DNA from 4 places in the Streptomyces chromofuscus genome. Region 4 is predicted to be linked to each of the others. Evidence: riboswitches for the same ligand, from Rfam matches in the RefSeq annotation. Region 4 holds a riboswitch; each other region holds the start of a gene.
What was found. Region 4 has a riboswitch for cyclic di-AMP ahead of IPT68_RS21100 (transglycosylase SLT domain-containing protein). Riboswitches for the same ligand answer to the same signal wherever they lie in the genome.

Region 1 (3,207 bases), 2.4 Mb from region 4:
GGCGCTGCCGCTGCGGTGCACCTTGTAGCGGCGGTGCTTGGCGTTGGACTCCAGGTAGTCGGCGAGGATCGCCTCGTGCTCCACGCCCACCGCGAGCAGCGTGACAGCGATCGACAGCCCTGCGCGGTCCTTGCCCGCCGCGCAGTGCATCAGCGCGGGGACGCTGTCCTCGGCGAGCGCGTGCAGCACCCGGGAGTGCTCGGCGGTGCGCTCCTTGATGATCGCGCGGTACGAGGTGATCATCCGGTCCGCGGCCCTGCCGTCCGCCAGGATCCCGCGCAGCTGCTCCACGTCCCCGTCCCGGACCATCTGCCAGAACTCGGCGCCGTCCGCCGGGTCCGTCAGGGGCAGGTTGACGTTGCGCACGCCCGGCAGCTCGACGTCCGGGCCCTCCAGCCTCTGGTCCGCGGCATTGCGGAAGTCGAAGATCGTGTGCAGCTCCAGGGAGGCGAGGAACGCGGCGTCCTCGGCCGTGGCGTGGGCGAGGTGACCGCTGCGGAACAGCACCCCGTGCCGTACCCGGCGCCCGTCCACGGTCGGCAGTCCGCCCACGTCGCGGAAGTTGCGCACTCCGGCCAGTTCGGGCTCGGTCGACGGCACCTGCTGCGTCACGGGGGCTCCCTCCCATCGGCCCCGTCGGCGCGGCTCGTCGACGGGCACGCCTTGACGATACGACACGGATTCCTCGGGCAATGAGTTGTCCACAGGCGGTCACGGGGAGTTGAAGGAGTTGTCCGCAGGCATTGCCCCCCAGGTCCCGGACCCCGATCGTCCCCGCGCGTGAGCGGACTCCCGGAACCCGATCGAGGGAGTCCAGCACTTGACGTACGAAGAGGCATCAAATCGGACGTAAAGGGTCAATCGGCTCGACTATTGGCGAGCTCTGCAGAACGGCATCGATGCGGCTGTTTTCCTGCCGTGCCCCATCTAAGCCCTCTGTCTGAATTGGCCCTTTAGGCCGAACTCGCCTGGTTTCGCTGAAAGCTGGAGCAGGCTCAGTGAGCAGCGTCATATTCGTGACCGAGCGTCGCCTGGCAGGTGCACGTAATCCCTGAGGCTATCAAGGGCGTTTACGGAAAAGAGCGGCGCCGTAATACACGGAGTGTGACCGGAATTCGGGTGAACGGATCACGAAAACGGCGTTCCTGCGGAACCTCTTGCTTGTCCCTTTGCGTCTTGCTCGCTTACGTTCCACACCGATCCGGGCGGACGCCGAATCCTGCCGCCGCCCGGTGCCCGCGCAAACTCACCCGTGTTCGGCAGGAGCGGGGGACCCACAGGTAGAAACGCCTGTTCCGGTCTCCGGAACGGCTCGGGGTACAGCCGCGTTTCGGCGCGGCCGGACATCTCCAGTCCGCACCCGACAGCTCACCTCGCAGGCGCCGGAGAGGAATTCGCCCATGCCCGCGAAGGGTAAGCACCGCCGTCCGAAGACCCAGCGCTTCACCCGTTCCATCGCCGTCGCCGGAACCGGTGGCGCCGCACTCGCCCTCCCGCTGATGGGGGCCGCCGGCGCCCACGCCGCCACTCCCGAGACCGCCGCGGAAAAGGCCGTTCAGTCCGCCCCGGCCGGCAAGACGGCCGTCCAGCAGAACGCCGCCGTGAAGAAGTCCACCGCCGAGAAGGCGGGCGTGCGGACGTACTCGGTGAAGGTCGGCGACTACCTCTCGAAGATCGCCGACGAGCAGAACGTCAGCGGTGGCTGGCAGCGGCTCTACGAGGACAACCGTGAGGTCGTCGGCGAGGACCCGTCGCTCATCCACCCCGGTCTGAAGCTCACCATCGGCAAGAAGGCCGCGGCGAGCAGCGACGAGTCCGCCTCGTCCCCCCTCTCGTCCGAGTCCTCCTCCTCGTCCGAGTCGTCCGCTTCGACCGAGGCGTCGCAGTCCTCCGACGTGTCCGAGTCCGCCGGCGCGTCCGAGGCCGCCGCGCAGACCACCGAGGTCTCGACCTCCACCCAGACCGATGACACCGCCCCGGCCGCCGGCTTCTCCGCCCCCGTGGACGGCGTCGGCGTCGGCACCGCCTACCGCGTCGCGGGCAGCATGTGGTCCAGCGGCTACCACACGGGCGTCGACTTCGCGGCCCCGACCGGCACCCCGCTCAAGGCCGTCGGCGCGGGCACGGTCGTCTCCGCGGGCTGGGCCGGCGCGTACGGCAACCAGGTCGTCATCCAACTCGCCGACGGCTACTACGCGCAGTACGCCCACCTGTCCTCGCTGTCCGTCTCCAGCGGCCAGAGCGTGACCGCGGGCCAGCAGGTCGGCCTCTCCGGCTCTACCGGCAACTCGACCGGGCCGCACCTGCACTTCGAGATCCGCACCACGCCGGACTACGGCTCGGACGTCGACCCGATCGCCTATCTCCGGTCGAAGGGCGTCTCCGTCGGCTGACGCACGCCCCTCACGGCTCCGAAGGCCGGACCCCGTTCCCCGGGTCCGGCCTTCGGTGTGGTCGGCCGACGGCCTTATTCCGCAGTTGACCAATCCTTTGGCCGTGGCCTTTCTCACCGTCCGTCAAGCCTTGCCTACGGTCGCGTAGGTCACATTCGAAGAGGAATCATGGTCCGACGTGGCAGACGATTCGAAGAATGACAGCAGATCAGTGATCGGGTCGTACGTGGCGGTGGGGGACAGCTTCACCGAGGGCGTCGGCGACCCCGGCCCGGACGGGGCGTTCGTCGGCTGGGCCGACCGGTTCGCCGTACTGCTCGCGGACCGCCGGCCCGAGGGCGACTTCCAGTACACCAATCTCGCCGTGCGGGGCAGGCTGCTCGACCAGATCGTGGCGGAGCAGGTCCCGCGGGCCGTCGAACTCGCGCCGGACCTGGTGTCGTTCTGCGCAGGTGGCAACGACATCATCCGTCCCGGCACCGACCCGGACGACGTCGCCGAGCGCTTCGAGCGGGCGGTCGCCGCCCTGACCGCCGCCGCGGGCACCGTGCTGGTGACGACCGGCTTCGACACCCGGGGCGTCCCCCTCCTGAGGCACCTGCGCGGCAAGATCGCCACCTACAACGGGCATGTGCGGGCCATCGCCGACCGGTACGGGTGCCCGGTGCTCGACCTGTGGTCGCTCAAGTCCGTGCAGGACCGCCGTGCCTGGGACCACGACCGGCTGCACCTCTCACCCGAGGGGCACACGCGCGTGGCGCTGCGTGCCGGTCGGGCCCTCGGCCTCGCCGTCCCCGCCGACCCGGAGCAGTCC
Region 2 (3,207 bases), 1.5 Mb from region 4:
AGGAGTTCGCCGCCGAGCTGGAGCGCTGCGGCGCCACCCTCGACTCGCACGCCGACCACCCCGGCGTCCGGCTGAGCCTGGAGGTCCCGGTCTCCCGGCTGCCCAAGGCCCTCGGTCTGCTCGCCGACGCCCTCAGGGCGCCCGCCTTCGCCGACAGCGAGGTCGAGCGGCTGGTCCGCAACCGCCTCGACGAGATCCCGCACGAGCTGGCCAACCCGGCCCGGCGGGCCGCCAAGGAGCTCTCCAAGGAGCTGTTCCCGGCGACCTCGCGCATGTCGCGCCCGCGCCAGGGCACCGAGGAGACGGTCGCGAAGATCGACTCCGCCGCCGTACGCTCCTTCTACGAGCGGTACGTCCGCCCCTCCACCGCCACGGCCGTGGTGGTCGGCGACCTCACCGGCGTCGACCTCGACGCCCTGCTCGGCGACACCCTGGGCGCCTGGACCGGGTCCCCGGGGCAGCCGCGGCCCGTGCCGGCGGTGACCGCCGACGACACCGGCCGCGTCGTCATCGTGGACCGGCCCGGCGCGGTGCAGACCCAGCTGCTGATCGGCCGCGTGGGCCCCGACCGGCACGACCGCGTGTGGCCGGCCCAGGTGCTCGGCACCTACTGCCTGGGCGGCACCCTCACCTCCCGCCTGGACCGCGTCCTGCGCGAGGAGAAGGGCTACACCTACGGGGTGCGCTCGTTCGGCCAGGTACTGCGCTCCGCCCCCGACGGCAGCGGCGCCTCGATGCTCGCCATCAGCGGTTCCGTCGACACACCGAACACCGGCCCCGCGCTGGAGGACCTCTGGACGGTGCTGCGCACGCTCGCCGCGGAGGGCCTCACGGACGCCGAGCGCGACGTCGCCGTGCAGAACCTCGTCGGTGTGGCGCCGCTGAAGTACGAGACCGCGGCGGCGGTGGCGGGCACGCTGGCCGACCAGGTCGAGCAGCACCTGCCCGACGACTACCAGGCGACGCTGTACCAGCAACTCGCCGCGACCGGCACCGTGGAGGCCACCGCGGCGGTCGTCAGCGCCTTCCCGGTGGACCGTCTGGTGACGGTGCTCGTCGGTGACGCGGGGCAGATCAAGGAGCCCGTCGAGGCCCTCGGTATCGGCGAAGTCACCGTCGTGACGGCCGAGTAGAGGCAGACCGGCGGCACGCGCGTGCAGGGGCCCTGGTGACCGATCCGTCACCAGGGCCCCTTGATGTGCCGGTTGAGCGATGGGAATGTCCCAATTGAGGCAGAGGTTGCCTGTCTGACCTGTGGGATGCGCTACAAACGCCCTTCTTCGTTTGGGGATCGGAAGATGTCCCGTTTAGCGTCATCCGGGCTGTCCGTCAGGCAGTGCGCCGCACCCGCGGCACCGGACAGTCATCGCCGAGTCCCCGTACGGCGCGAGCCAGGGGAGCCGGGGACCCAACCATGAAGTCCCTGGGGTGAATCGGACGCCCGCGCGCGGCGAGGGAGTCCGTAGGAGACCTTCCTGCTCCGAACCCGTCAGCTAACCCGGTAGGCGAGAGGGAAGGAAAGGACAAAGCCACCACATGGCGTTCACGCGCGCCACCGGGAAGCACCGTCGTCCCAGCCGGATGAAGCGCACCACCGCCCACGCGGCGGGTGTCGCCGCGCTCACCACCACCGGAGTCATCGGCACCCTGGCCGCTCCCGCGCTCGCCACCGAGCCCGCGGCCGAGGAGACCGGCCTGCTCCCGGTCGTCTCCATCGGCGACTCGGTCGCCGAGCAGATAGACGCCCAGGCCGCCGCCCAGAAGCAGGCCGCGGCGAAGGCGGCCGCCGAGAAGAAGGCCGAGGCCGCCGCCGCACAGCGCGCCAGGGAGCAGGCGAAGGAGGCGCGCGAGGCCGAGGAGCGTGCCGCCCGTGAGGCCGAGCGCAAGCGCCTCACCGCCCATGTCCCGCCGATCACCGGCTCCTACGTCTCCACCGGCTACCGGTCCGGTGGCTCCCTGTGGTCCTCCGGCAGCCACACCGGCGTCGACTTCCACGCCGCGAGCGGCACACTCGTGCGCGCGGTCGGCTCCGGCACCGTGGTCGAGGCCGGCTGGGGCGGGGCGTACGGCAATCAAGTAGTGATCAAGATGAACGACGGTACGTACACCCAGTACGGCCACCTGTCGTCCATCGGTGTCTCGGTGGGCCAGACGGTCACCCCGGGGCAGCGGATCGCCCTGTCCGGCGCCACTGGCAACGTCACCGGGGCGCACCTGCATTTCGAGGTCCGGACGACCCCGGAGTACGGCTCGGACATCGACCCGATCGCCTACCTCCGCTCGCACGGCGTCAGCGTCTGACGGCGGATCGCTCCGCTTCCCGCGGGCCCCGGCTCACGAGCCGGGGCTTTCGGCGTTTCGTGCGTCTGTATGTCCAAAAAAAATCCATGGATTCCAGCCCGCCGTCGGAAATCCCGGCTCATTGCAATAGAGTCACGGAACACACGTCGATCTCGACGTTTCATGGGGATTAAGGCGGAGGTCGGTCATGCGTATTCCGGCGCACTCGGTGTGCACGGCGATCCGGGACGACATCGTCGCGGGTGTCTACGAGCGTGGCGGCCGGCTCACCGAGGAACTCCTCGCGCGCCGCTACGGCGTCTCGCGCGTCCCCGTCCGGGAGGCATTGCGCACCCTGGAGGCCGAGGGTTTCGTGGTGACCCGGCGGCACGCGGGCGCGTGCGTGGCGGAGCCGACCGAGCAGGAGGCCGCCGACCTGCTGGAGATGCGCATGCTCCTTGAGCCGCTCGGCGCCTCCCGGGCGGCGCAGCGGCGCACCGAGGCCCATCTGAAGGTGCTGCGCGGCCTGGTCCGGCTGGGCCAGGAGCGGGCCAGGCGCGGCAACAGCGAGGACCTGCGCTCCCTGGGCGGCTGGTTCCACGAGACGCTCGCCCAGGCCTCCGGCAGCCCCGCCCTGATCGCCATGCTGACCCAGCTGCGGCACAAGATCGCCTGGATGTACGCCGTCGAGGCGCCCGTCAGCCCTGTGGAGTCCTGGACGGAGCACGGCGCGATCGTGGACGCGGTGGCGCGCGGCGACGGCGAGCGCGCGCGGGCGATCACGGCGCTGCACACCGAGCGCGCGACCGGCGCGCACCGGCTGCGCTTCTCCGTCAGCGGCGACCGCGCGGACCGTGTGAGGACTTCGCAACATGCCGTAAACATGACAGGCCTGCGGCATTAACACAGGCGCCGTATACAAAGAGG
Region 3 (3,207 bases), 810 kb from region 4:
ACCGCCGCCCCGCTGATCGCCGCACCGCTTCTTTCCCGCCGGGCCACGCTTCTCATCGGCGTCGCCGCCGTCGCCGTGGGCATGGCGGTGGACATCCGGTACGGCGACCTCCTCCAGGTCGAGGCGCTCACCGAGCAGGTCACCGTGGTGACGGTCGCCGCCCTCGCCCTGCTGATCAACGGGCTCGTCCGGCGCAGCCACGCCCGTCTCCATTCGGCCTGGGAGATCGCCGAGGCCGCCCAGCTGGCGGTACTGCCGGAGCCGATGGAGCGGATCGGCGGCTTCGAGGTCGCCGCGCGCTACGAGGCCGCGCAGGCGGATGCCTTCATCGGCGGCGATCTGTACGCGGTGCAGGACAGCCGGTACGGCGTACGGCTCGTGGTGGGGGACGTGCGCGGCAAGGGCATGGGGGCGGTGGCGGCGGTCGCCGTGGTCGTCGGGGCGTTCCGGGAGGCCGCCGAGCACGAGGCGACGCTGGAGGCGGTGGCGCGGCGGCTGGAGCGGGCGCTGACGCGCGAGGGCACGCGACGGGACGCGATCGACGCCTTCGAGGGGTTCACCACCGCCGTACTCGCCGAGATCCCGCACGAGGACGGTGTCGTCCGCATCCTCAACCGCGGCCATCCGCCGCCGCTGATGCTCTACGCCGACGGCACGGTGCGCCCGCTGCCCGCCCGGCAGGCGGCGCTGCCGCTCGGCATGGGTGAGCTGGCCTCCTGGCCGGACCGCGCGGAGGAGTCCCGCTTCCCGGGCGGCGCGACGCTGCTGCTGTACACGGACGGCTTGTCCGAGGCGCGGGACGCCCGGGGCGTCTTCTACGACCCGGCGGCCCGGCTGGCCGGCCGGACCTTCGGCGGGCCCGCCGAACTGCTCTGCGCGGTGGCCGAAGACGTTCGCCGGCACAGCGAGGGCGGCACCACCGACGACATGGCTCTGCTCGCCGTCCGGCGACCGTCACCAGGGGTGATGGAACAAACGCCCTCCGCATGACAACTGACATGCAGTCAGAAATGGGTACGGTCCTGACCGGAGGTCAACTCGCCCGATTTTCGTCGTTGATGGCCCGTACGTCCTGGCGGAAAACCTTAATGATCAAGTGGAACGGCTTGGAAATCAGGCCCTGGTTCTATTAACGTCCGATAACGCAGCGCGGTCGTCCCAGCCGTCACAAGAGGCGGCTCCGTGCGCACGCGCCGAATCCCGCGCGAGGCCCTTACCGGCCGCACAAGGGAACCGGGGAACCACCACCTTGGGGTGAATCGGGCGTATGCCGCCGTAGTGGTACGGCTGGTTTACGCGCGTAGGAGACCTTCCTGCTCCGAACCCGTCAGCTAACCCGGTAGGCGAGAAGGAAGGAAAGGAGTACGCCCACGTGGCGTCCAACCGGCCTGCCCCACAAGCCCCGTTCGTGCCTGGCCAGCGCGCCGCCGACAGCACCGACACGTTCGTCTACGGCGCGCAGCGCACCGACGAGGGCCCGTGGGAGGAGTGGAATCCCACTGCGGAGACCATCCGCCCCGTACGCGGTCGGCACCGTGTCAGCAAGCAGCGCGGCGGTGGACTCGCCCGCAGCTCCACCGTTCTCGGCGTCGGCGTCATAGCCGCGGTCGGCGCGGGCGGCATGGCCAGTGCGAACGCGGGCAAGCCGCCGGTGTCGATCTCCATGCCCGACCTGCCCTCCGTCGGCGCGCTGATGTCCGACGACGAGGACGCAGACTCCACCGAGCCCCAGCTCGCGAGTGCCCCGCTCAGCAGCCTCGGCGCGACCCCCGCGGAGACCGCGGAGGGCACCACCGACGCCGGTGAGGCGTTGCGTGCCCGCATCATCGCGCAGGCCGAGCAGCAGCAGGAGCAGGTCGAGAGCAAGGCCGCAGCGGAGGCCGCGGCCGCCGCCGAGAAGGCCGCCGCCGAGGCCGCGGCCAAGGCGGAGAAGGAGGCCGAGGAGAAGGCCGCCGCCGCCAAGGCCCTCGCCGAGGAGGAGGCCCGCAAGAAGGCCGAGGCCGAGCGGCTCGCCGCCCTGGCCAGGCAGTACGCGCTGCCGACCTCCTCGTACACCATCACCTCCACCTTCGGCCAGGCCGGCGCCCTGTGGTCGTCCGGTTACCACACGGGCCTCGACTTCGCCGCGCCCACGGGCACCCCGATCAAGGCGGTGCACAGCGGCACCATCACCGAGGCGGGCTGGAACGGGTCGTACGGCTACAAGACCGTGCTGACCCTCGACGACGGCACCGAGATCTGGTACGCCCACCAGTCGTCGATCGGCGTCAGCGTCGGCCAGAAGGTCACCACGGGCGAGGTCATCGGCCGCGTGGGCGCGACCGGCAACGTGACCGGCGCGCACCTGCACCTGGAGGTGCACACCGGCGGCGGCGGACTCGACCCGCTGGCCTGGCTGCAGAGCAAGGGCCTCACCCCTTAAGGAACGCGTTCCCCCTCCAACCCCGGCGGTCCTGACGGCAACCCCCCGACGTCAGGGCTGCCGGTTTCGGCTGTCCGCGGCCCTCTGGTGTCCTACGTGGTGTCCTACGACCGGCAGTCCTACGACCGGTACGGGTTGTACACCGGGTAGGGCGCCGTCGGCCCGTGCGCCGGCGCCCAGCCGTACACCGGCGGCATCATCGCCGGCATCGGCGGGGCGGTCACGCGTGCCGCGTACTCCAGGGCCGGCCGGGCGATCTCACGGCGGTTCCACAGTTCCCTCAGCAGCTCGCGTTCCCGCACGACGAAGTCGGTCCGGGCCCGGCCGCGGCGGCCCCGGTGCCGCAGGAAGGCCAGGGACGTGGCGTACGCCTCGTACTGCGCGACGGCCCGCGCGGCCGGTTTGCCGAGGTGGTGGCCGGCGTACTCGCGGGCCAGGCGGCGGGCCCGCATCGAGCCGAGGGCGAACGGTTCGGCGGGCGAGAGCCAGCCGGCGACGACGTAGGCGGGCAGCTCCTCGCGGACGGTCCGCAGCTCCCGCTGCCGCGTCCAGACCACCAGCCAGGTCAGCAGGCCGAACGCGGGGACCATGAAGCCGCCGTACACCGCGAAGAAGCCGAAGTCGCCGAAGGTCGCCGAGCCGTTCCACAAGGCGTGCATGCCCATCGCGAGCAGCAGCCCGGCCGGCGGCAGCAGGATCCGGCGCAGCCGCTGGCGTTCCCCGGCGAGCGCGGCGATGCCGAAGGCGATGCCGGTGAACACGGTGAACAGGGGGTGCGCGAACGG
Region 4 (3,207 bases):
ACTACAACGACGCCGAACGCGCCGCCCTCACGCTCGCGGAGACGGTGACACGGCTGGCCGACCGGTCCGAGGAGCCGGTTCCGGACGCGTTGTGGGACGAGGTCGCCGACCACTTCGACGAGAAGCAGCTGTCGGCCCTGATCCTCACCATCTCGCTGACGAACATGTTCAACCGCGTCAACGCGACGATCAAGGAGCCGGCGGGCACCACGTGGGGGTGAAAAGCAGACAGATGAAAGGCAGTTGGGGATGAACGGTGCGGGTGTGGTGTCCGTATTCTCTGATCATGGCCGCACCCACCGCATATGCCGCGCGCACCGAGTACGCGCGCACCGACTACGCCCTCATCGCCACTGACCTGGACGGAACGCTGCTGCGCGGCGACGACACGGTCTCCGACCGCTCGCTCGCCGCGCTCGCGCGGGTCTCGGCGGCCGGGGCCCGGCATCTGGTGGTGACCGGCCGGCCGGCACCGAGGGTGCGACCGCTGCTGGACGCCCTGGGCGGCGGGGGGCTCGCGGTGTGCGGGCAGGGCGCGCAGTTGTACGACGCCGGCGCGGACCGTCTGCTGTGGTCCGTCAGGCTGGACCGGGAACTGGCCGAGACCGCCCTCGGCAAGATCGAGGCCGAGATCGGCCAGGTGTACGCGGCCGTCGACCAGGACGGCGTCGACGGGCTCACGCTCATCGAACCGGGGTATCTGATGCCGCACCCGACGCTGCCCGCGGTGCGGGTCGGCCACCGCGACGACCTGTGGTGCGCGCCGATCAGCAAGGTACTGCTGCGGCATCCGACCCTGTCCGACGACGAGTTGGCGGCGGTGGCCCGCACGGTGGTCGGCTCGCTGGCGACCGTCACCATGTCGGGGCCGGGGACGGTCGAGCTTCAGCCGTGCGGCATCACCAAGGCGACCGGGCTGGCGCTGGCGGCCCGGCATCTGGGCCTGAGCCCGGAACAGACCATCGCCTTCGGGGACATGCCCAACGACATCCCCATGTTCGACTGGGCGGCACACGGCGTCGCCATGGCCAACGCCCACCCCGAACTGAAGGCGGTGGCCGACGAGGTCACCCTGTCGAACGAGGACGACGGCGTAGCCGTCGTCCTCGAGCGGCTTCTCGCCAGGGCTCAGTACGCGCCGAAGACGTTGTCGATGGAGCCGTAGCGGTCGGCCGCGTAGTTGCAGGCGGCGGTGATGTTGGCGACCGGGTCGTACGGGTCGAACGCCGTGCCGGGCACGTGGTAGGCCGCGAAGGTCGGGTCGATGACCTGGAGCAGACCCTTCGACGGGGTGCCCTTGGCGGCGTTGGAGTCCCAGTTGTTGATGGCGTAGGGGTTGCCGGACGACTCGCGCATGATGTTGCGGTAGATGCCGTCGTACGACCCGGGGATCCCGTGCTGCGCCATGATGTCGAGCGACTGTCGGATCCAGCCGTCGAGGTTGTTCGCGTACGTCGTGACGGTGGTCGCGGCGGGGGCGGCCGTGGGCGTGGCGGCGGAGGCGCTGGTGGCCCCGATCAGCGGGAGGGCGAGCACGGCGGCGCCGGTACCGACGACGGCGAGCTTGCGGGCGATGCGGGCAGAGCGGGTGCTGCTGGGCTGACCGTTTGCAGGCATGGGGGTTGTCCTCTCCGTCGCCTGCGAGGTGAGCTGTCGGGTTCGGGCGGGGAGGTGCCCGGCCGCGCCCTTGCGAGTGCGACTTCACCCCAAGCCGTTCCGGTGTCTGGAATAAGACGGCCGGTTCGGCGGCTTACCTGGTTCCCCCGCTCCTGCCGTGCGGTGAGTAGTCCGTCATGGGTGGCGCGGGCGGCGGCAGGATTCGGCGTTCCGCCCGACTGGCCGGGAACGTATGCGAGAGCACATGTCCGAAACAAGTGGTGGACATGCATATTGCGCGATTTGATCTTCGAATCGCGCTTTTGGCATGCTTGATCCTTTGCGGCAGCACAGGCTCAACTCGGTGATGCGCCAAGGCGGATCACGGGATGCCTGTGAGGAACTTGCAAAGGCGTGTGCGTGAGCCAACTCACTCGCCTGCAGAAGAATGGCAAATCGGGCAATCGGCCCAAGTGCTGCTCAAGCGGCGGCTCGTGGGGTGCGCTTGTTCCGGGTGTGATGGAAGGCGGCTTTGCTTCCAGGGGTGCAAATCGCCCTAAAAAAGGGCAGAAAGCCCCCCGTGGTACTGGGTCCCCGACCGCGTCCGGACCGGCGGGTCCCAGCCCGACTCCAGGCGGTACGGCCGGATCGAGCGGTCCGAGCGGGTGCGGGCGCACGGCGGATCGTCCTCGCGGACGGTGTACGTGTCGACCGCGTCCTCCGAGCCCTCCGGGCCGTCGGGGGCCATCCGCGTGCCGCCGTGGCGCGGCTCGTCGAGGGCGGCCGGGTGGGCCACGCCGGGCGGCTCGGACTGCTCCGGTTCGTCGAAGCGGACGGTCGGCACGGATGCACGCGCGCGTTCCTCGGTGGCCCGGTCTCCACGGCACGCCCCGGCCGCGTCCTCGCGCGCGGAGAGGTTCATCACACCCCGTGTCACCAGGGTCGGGGTTCGTCCGGCGCCGGATCGCACCGGCTCTCGATCACCTGCCCGCGCGGCACCTGTGACGTCAGCCGCAGCCGCGCCGGCCCGGCGGGTGTGGCGTTCATGACGTGGGAGCGCAGCAGTGGCTCGGAGAGCACCCTGTCTCCTCGTGCTTCAGCCAGTGATTCCGCCGGCGCAGGACTCCGGAAGGGAAGCCGATCACCGGGCCGGGCGGGCCCGCGCGGTCCGGGTGCCGGCGTGGTCAGGGGCCGGTCAGCCGCGAACACGGTCGGACGGAGGTGCTCGCCGAGGCGGAGCAGGGTGTCGGGGTGCGGGGCGTGCCGGCCGGCCACGGCGAGCACGGCGGTTCGGATGCCGCTCGCCGTAGTCCTCGCGGACGCTGCCGTGGCGCCAGCGGTCCTCACGTTCGGGCCAGTGTGGTCGCCGCTCGGGCGTGCACTCGACGGCGAGGACGGAACCTCCCCTGTAGTGAGCGTCGTTGTCCTAGCGGTCCTCCGAGGAGCGGACCGTGGCGATCGTCTTGAATGGCTCGGCGGCTCGGGCGGCTCGGGCGCGAGGGCCGCGACACGGAGGCGCAGCCGTGGCCGGCGTACTAGAAGGTGGCGCTGGTGGTCGCGGGTGCGGTCCAGTCGGTCGGGCGGGACAGGTGGTACGCCAGGAGTACCGGT

Region 1: linked by a shared signal. The riboswitch ahead of IPT68_RS31770 (LysM peptidoglycan-binding domain-containing M23 family metallopeptidase) and the one ahead of IPT68_RS21100 (transglycosylase SLT domain-containing protein) in region 4 are both predicted to bind cyclic di-AMP.
Region 2: linked by a shared signal. The riboswitch ahead of IPT68_RS27690 (M23 family metallopeptidase) and the one ahead of IPT68_RS21100 (transglycosylase SLT domain-containing protein) in region 4 are both predicted to bind cyclic di-AMP.
Region 3: linked by a shared signal. The riboswitch ahead of IPT68_RS17390 (M23 family metallopeptidase) and the one ahead of IPT68_RS21100 (transglycosylase SLT domain-containing protein) in region 4 are both predicted to bind cyclic di-AMP.

Annotation. Positions count from the first base shown of each region.
Region 1 covers NZ_CP063374.1:7,097,486-7,100,692, forward strand. The annotation lists gene IPT68_RS31765 (tyrosine-protein phosphatase) at 1-612, opposite strand, end outside; cyclic di-AMP (ydaO/yuaA leader) riboswitch at 1,238-1,397, shown strand; gene IPT68_RS31770 (LysM peptidoglycan-binding domain-containing M23 family metallopeptidase) at 1,401-2,393, shown strand; gene IPT68_RS31775 (SGNH/GDSL hydrolase family protein) at 2,605-3,207, shown strand, end outside.
Region 2 covers NZ_CP063374.1:6,143,029-6,146,235, forward strand. The annotation lists gene IPT68_RS27685 (M16 family metallopeptidase) at 1-1,133, shown strand, start outside; cyclic di-AMP (ydaO/yuaA leader) riboswitch at 1,358-1,523, shown strand; gene IPT68_RS27690 (M23 family metallopeptidase) at 1,537-2,301, shown strand; gene IPT68_RS27695 (GntR family transcriptional regulator) at 2,489-3,184, shown strand.
Region 3 covers NZ_CP063374.1:3,863,799-3,867,005, reverse strand. The annotation lists gene IPT68_RS17395 (PP2C family protein-serine/threonine phosphatase) at 1-990, shown strand, start outside; cyclic di-AMP (ydaO/yuaA leader) riboswitch at 1,182-1,361, shown strand; gene IPT68_RS17390 (M23 family metallopeptidase) at 1,373-2,422, shown strand; gene IPT68_RS17385 (PrsW family intramembrane metalloprotease) at 2,542-3,207, opposite strand, start outside.
Region 4 covers NZ_CP063374.1:4,673,339-4,676,545, forward strand. The annotation lists gene IPT68_RS21090 (carboxymuconolactone decarboxylase family protein) at 1-221, shown strand, start outside; gene IPT68_RS21095 (HAD family hydrolase) at 287-1,165, shown strand; gene IPT68_RS21100 (transglycosylase SLT domain-containing protein) at 1,129-1,617, opposite strand; cyclic di-AMP (ydaO/yuaA leader) riboswitch at 1,623-1,792, opposite strand; gene IPT68_RS21105 (hypothetical protein) at 2,153-2,518, opposite strand; gene IPT68_RS21110 (hypothetical protein) at 2,530-2,676, opposite strand; partial or broken gene IPT68_RS35040 (CocE/NonD family hydrolase) at 2,900-3,207, opposite strand, start outside.